One region of the Paenibacillus sp. NPDC058367 genome, then DNA from elsewhere that is predicted to be linked to it. Evidence: riboswitches for the same ligand, from Rfam matches in the RefSeq annotation. Region 1 holds a riboswitch; the other holds the start of a gene.
What was found. Region 1 has a riboswitch for preQ1 ahead of queF (preQ(1) synthase). Riboswitches for the same ligand answer to the same signal wherever they lie in the genome.

Region 1 (3,129 bases):
AGCACTACTTCGAGCTTATAAGTATGTCCATGCAGATTGCTACATTTCCCTTTGTGACCAATTAATTGATGCGCCGCATCAAACGTAAATATTTTGCAGACTGAAACCTCGTTAAGCATTAAGATCCGGCCTCCATTCTCTCCGCCTCATATTGCTCAAGACCACGCTGACGCAACAGACAGGCTGGACAAGTACCGCAGCCACTGCCAATAATACCGTTGTAACAGGTCAATGTGTGTTCGCGAACATAATCAAAATAACCCAGTTCATCGGCCATTTTCCACGTTTCTTTTTTATCCAGCCACATCAATGGAGTGTGTATCGCAAACTCATAGTCCATAGATAAATTCAGCGTAACATTCAATGATTTCACAAATACATCACGGCAGTCCGGATACCCGCTAAAGTCCGTTTGGCAAACCCCAGTGACGATATGGGAATATCCCAATTGTTTAGCTAATATTGCAGAAAAGGATAAAAATAACAGATTCCGTCCATCAACAAATGTACTAGGAAGCTCATCACCTTCGCCAGCAACGATATCAATATCTTGGCGGGTTAGTGCATTTGGAGCCAGCTGATTAAGCAGCCCAAGATCAAGGATATGCTGTTTTACATTAAACTTAGCTGCTATTTCTGTAGCAACTTCGATTTCAGCCGCATGACGCTGATTATAATTAAAGGTAACTACCTGCACTTCCTCAAACTGCTTCAATGCCCAAACCAGGCAAGTGGTGCTATCTTGTCCGCCGCTAAATACGACGAGTGCTTTTTTGTTCATCTTAATCTCTCCTTATCAACTTGTTGGGATTAGCGGTTATCCACTTTTTCCGGATAGAGGTCGTGATTCATTAAGCGGTGCTCCGCCATCGCCTCATACTTCGTACCCGGTCTTCCATAGTTGCAATAAGGATCAATAGATATGCCTCCACGCGGAGTGAACTTGCCCCATACCTCAATGTATCGTGGGTCCATCAGTGAGATCAGATCATTCATAATAATGTTGACGCAGTCCTCATGAAAGTCACCGTGGTTACGGAAGCTAAACAGATACAGCTTTAATGATTTAGATTCCACCATTTTCTGTTCAGGAATATACGAAATATACAGTGTGGCAAAATCCGGCTGACCTGTAACAGGACATAAGCTAGTAAACTCAGGGCAGTTGAATTTAACAAAATAATCACGCCTTGGATGCTTGTTATCAAATACCTCAAGAATAGCTGGATCATAACCAAACTTGTACTGCGTTCCCTGATTACCAAGTAAAGTGACTTCTTGCATTTCCTCTTTCAATCTTCCTTCTGACACGACAAAAAACCCCTCTCTTTTCCTTCGGCCTTGGCCGGTAATGGAAAGAAGAACGAGATTTCGAAAACTTTGCTCCACTAAGAAGAAACGGAAGCAACGTCCGGGTTAAGGACTGCATCCGCTTATAAGATTTAATATACTCTTAGTTTTTTATAGAGGGAGTTCGCGAACCTCTCCTGCACAATCCGTGCAGACTTCTTCTTCATGCATATTGCGTCTTGAACTATACCATGGTAATTTGCTTCTGACAAGTTCTACGCTTTGCCCGTCTTCCAAATCCAGAGCGAAAGCACCACAATCCACAAGAGCAAAAGCAGGCTTTCTAGGAGCAATACTCCTTCTCCATTTAGAATACTGTTCAAATTCTGGACGATTTCAATACTTGGCAGAATAACAAAGATCGGATAGGTCCATTCTGGAAGAGCGACGTACACAGAAGCTACTAAGAAAAAAACGACCATAAATGCGGAGCTGATGGCTGAACCATTTTTGGAGGAACTTACCTTTAAACCAATGATAATTCCAACTTGCACAAAGATAATTCCACCCAATAACATATACAATAAGGAAGGGAGTAAATCCATTGTCAAACCTTGATTTAGTACATAAACAATCAGCTGTGATAACAAAGAAAAAACAAGAACAGATCCAGCTTTCGCTGTAATAATCTGGCCTCTGCTTAGCGGAGTAATCAACAGCGCATCATAAGTCTTACTCTCCCTCTCCTCAATTAATCCTGGGCCGGTAATCATGATCCCAACCATCACTTGCGCAAATAATATCCATGTAGAAAGAAGTATGAAGTCCAAACCGCTCTTGTCCACTACAGTGATGATGATTTTAGCCATAAATATAGGCAAAATTATTAGAATTACAGTCGCTGGATTACGCAGTATATCCTTACTTTCATGTTTAAACAGCTTCCATATCTGATAACTCAACTTAGCTCACTTCCCGTCAGGGCAGCGAATACATCTGCCAGCGAAGCTTCTTTACTGTGCATACTTAGAATTTGATTCGTAGACATTAACTGATAGATATGATCTTTAGTAACTTCTTCTGCAATCGGCCAGGATTTCATAACCACTTTCCCATCCTGCTGATATTTAACTTCAATTTCTGGTTTACCATAAATGGTCTTAAGTCTATGCGGTTCATCGAGTGCCACCAAAGCACCAGCGTGCATGATGCCCACTCTATCGCTTAATGCATCGGCTTCGTGCATATCATGCGTCGTTAAGACAATGGTTGTGCCTTCTTCTTGAATTCTCTTGACGTGATTACGTATGAGTGAAGCTGAATTTGGATCTAACCCACTTGTAGGCTCATCTAAAAACAACACTTGAGGCTTATGTAATAATGCTCTGGCGATTAGAACACGCTGCTTCCAGCCTTTGGATAAGCTGCTTACTTTAGCTTTTTCCTTATCTAACAGCTGGAGGGTTTCCATGACTTCATTCACTCGATTTCCTGCTACCCTATACAGATCAGCAAACAGCTCCAGATTATTTCGAATAGAACTACGCATGTATAGGTTCGGAAGCTCGAAAACAACACCAATTTGAGCATGGATTTCTTTTTTATGACGTGAAATATTCATGCCATTAATTAAAATTTCTCCGCTTGTAGACTGAAGAAGCCCTGTCATCATGCGCATCGTTGTAGTCTTCCCTGCACCATTGGGACCTAGAAATCCAAAGACCTCACCTTTCTCCACCGTGAAAGTAATTCGATCAACTGCACACCTCTCCTGATAATATTTTGAGACATCAGTTAGCTGAATCAATAACACTCCCCCTTTTTAGAATAGTTAACTTT
Region 2 (3,129 bases), on a different contig from region 1:
AGCGTTGGGATTGCTTGGTCCTTGAAGACCAAATTCTTTGCAGCTTCCGGCTCGGCAAAAATCATTGTCGGCTGGCACTGCTCTATAATAACCCGCAGTTCATTTGCACTCCACTTGGGATCTAAAGGAATGGGAACGCAGCCTGCATAAATAGCCCCCAAGAAAACCTCGACAAATTCAATGCGATTCGTAGATAAAATAGCGATTTTGTCATGCTTAAGGCCCTTTTGCTGTAGACCATTGGCAATTCTCCGCATCGCTTGCACTAATGTTGCATAGGTATGAGTTGCTTGGTCATGGGTTAAGGCAATGCTGTCGGGCTGTTCCGCTGCATGACGGAGTATAGGAACTACTAGATTCATCCTTCACCACACCTATTCGTAATTTCTGTGACTACCGATTATGTACACTCTCTTCGCTCGGGATACAATTAGAATGGCTACGATAGCTTATTTTAGCTTTATATTAATTTTATGTACATATTTATATGGAACGATTGAGCCCTCTTACGACTGAAAAAATCAAACAGCGCGCATCGATTATGATCGGTACGCGCTGGCTGTATTGTTGTTTATTCCTTCTTATGAGCGGATGATGGTATTCCATCTTCAGCAAAAGTAAAAGTTCGGGCGATATATAAGATAGGTGTGCTTACTGCGGTTAGTAAGAATTTGGCTAGATACGTTGTAAGCAAAATTTCAAACCACACACTCCAGTTATACAACCCAGCAAATGCAATGGTACAGAAGATTAGTGTATCCACAAAGGAGCTAACCATCGTACTGCCGTTGGAACGAATCCACAACTGACTTGAGGTGCTGTAATATTTGCGAATCCAGGAGTACAACCGAACGTCTAGGAACTGACTAATGAAGTAAGCAGTTAGACTACCCAACGCTAGTCGAGGCATCAGACCAAAGATCGTCTCCAAAGAAGACTGAGCAATATCGGTCTCTTGCGGCTTAAATACTAGTACCATTTGCATAATGACTGTCGTCATAAGCAAGGTGAAGAAGCCAAACCAAACCGCTTTACGTGCTTCTGCTCTTCCGTACTTCTCATTAAGCAAATCGCTGGTCATATACAAAGTGACATACATCGTATTTCCGAGTGTCATCACGATATCAAATGGCATAGCAATCGTCTTAGCTACCTGAATGTTTGCAATTACAGTAGCGATACCTACCCAGGCATACATTCCACTTTTGCCGAACAGGCGGTAACAGAGTAGAAAAAAAGCAAAATTGACAACAACAAATAAAACTCCCCACATCAAATTAAACATATTGCTTAAACTCCTCCTAGTTTTGTTTACGCGGGATGGTTACGAACCGCGGCTTACATTAATTTTTGGAACAAAACATTAATACTCTATCACACTGTCGTCAAACAATCCATAAAAATAAACAATTTATGAAATGGGTATTTATACCCATTTTTATTAACTAAAAATAAAAGTGTCAGTAATAATTCATCTTTTTCAGAAAAATATGCTCTATAAACTAAAACTTTCACTATTCATCCAGAGGTTAATTCTATAGAATAGTATCAAACACTTCATTCCCGATCCATTTAGTTGATATATTACATAACTATGGAATATATTGCAGGTTGCCAGTCACTAGCAGTCGGTAGGGATATAAAGAAATGGGGCTTCACTGCCCATAAAAAGGGGGAGAACAATATGTTTCGTTTCAAGCAGTCGATCAGTCGCAGATTTACGCGTTTATTATTTGTAGTTCTATTACTCACGTCTCTTTTGTTAAGTACCAGCTTCTACTTTATATCCACCAGTATTTTCAACAGCTATGTCATGCCACAAATCAATCAAATTCTAACTGCAGCTGCTCAGGACGTATATAAGAATATAAATACAATGCATGCTCAGCAAGCACTAAAGAAGAACGAACAAGCAGCCACCAATCTTGAATTCTATTTCCAGGATAAGAGAAAGCAGCATGGGGTTGAGACTATTTTTCTACTCAATCTAAAAGGCAAGGAAGCTGAGGTTCTGTCTGTAGATCATGATGCAAAATTAAAGCCGGAGGAAATTGTTAAGGTGTCCTCTGCAATGCAGCAAGCTCTTAAAGGAAAGAGCGGACTAAGCGATACATACAAGGACTCGCATGGTGTACATAAGTCAGCTTATATCGGAATTCCCGGAAGTACGATGGTTATCGGAATCAGCAGTGATGTAAGCTTTATTCAAGAAAAAACAGACAGTATTCTGTGGACCAGTGCCGGGATCACTCTGCTAACGCTGATCATAGGCTCAACTGGTGCCTGGTTTATGAGTATGCGGATTACTCGTCCTATCTCAAAGCTTGCAGCTTACAGTGCCCGTCTCGCAGAGGGAGATTTCACAGAGGAATTAACGGTTAAAGGCAGTGATGAGGTAGCTCAACTGTCCAGAAGCTTCCAAGCAATGACCCTGCGCTTAAAAGAAATGATCGGACATGTACTCGTCACCTCAAATACTGTGGTCACCGATTCCAATTCTTTAAGAGAACGTGTTGAGGTCTTAAATGAAATGGCAGACCACTCTAGTACATCTGTTGTAGAAATTGGCAAAGGTAGTACGACCATCGCGAGCAGCGCTCTAGATAATTCAAAAGCTATGGAAGAAATCAATTTCGGCATTCAGCATATTGCTTCAGCAGCCACCGAAGTCACTGAGCAGATCAGTGAAGCTTCCGCTGAAGCCATTGGCGGTAATGAGATTGCCCAAAGTGCCGTTCTGCAAATGCGCCATGTTGAACGTGCCTCCCTGCAGTCGCTGGAGCAATTACAAGTTATGAATGAACGTTCAGTAATGATCGGAGAAGTCGTTCATAGCATTACTGAAATTACGAAGCAAATCCAAATGCTGTCGCTCAATGCTTCGATCGAAGCAGCACGTGCAGGAGAACATGGACGCGGATTTGCCGTGGTTGCCGGAGAAGTACGCAAGCTTTCCGAACAATCCCGTAATGCGAATGAGCAGATTCGTGATTTCCTACTCGGACTTCAGGAAGATATGAATCGCTCCGTTACTGAGATGAACCATGTGAATTCTGAGGTAGCCTCCGGGGTAGGCAAGGTGGCAGAAGCGGGCGATGCCTTCAATCACCTTCTGATTCTGATCCAAAG

Region 2: linked by a shared signal. The riboswitch ahead of ACFWMP_RS08440 (queuosine precursor transporter) and the one ahead of queF (preQ(1) synthase) in region 1 are both predicted to bind preQ1.

Annotation. Positions count from the first base shown of each region.
Region 1 covers NZ_JBHXIZ010000002.1:949,044-952,172, reverse strand. The annotation lists gene ACFWMP_RS15390 (6-pyruvoyl trahydropterin synthase family protein) at 1-119, opposite strand, end outside; gene queC (7-cyano-7-deazaguanine synthase QueC) at 119-781, opposite strand; gene queF (preQ(1) synthase) at 811-1,284, opposite strand; PreQ1 riboswitch class I at 1,448-1,491, opposite strand; gene ACFWMP_RS15375 (ABC transporter permease) at 1,566-2,252, opposite strand; gene ACFWMP_RS15370 (ABC transporter ATP-binding protein) at 2,249-3,097, opposite strand.
Region 2 covers NZ_JBHXIZ010000001.1:1,948,329-1,951,457, forward strand. The annotation lists gene ACFWMP_RS08435 (AMP-binding protein) at 1-362, opposite strand, end outside; gene ACFWMP_RS08440 (queuosine precursor transporter) at 572-1,285, opposite strand; PreQ1 riboswitch class I at 1,296-1,341, opposite strand; gene ACFWMP_RS08445 (methyl-accepting chemotaxis protein) at 1,685-3,129, shown strand, end outside.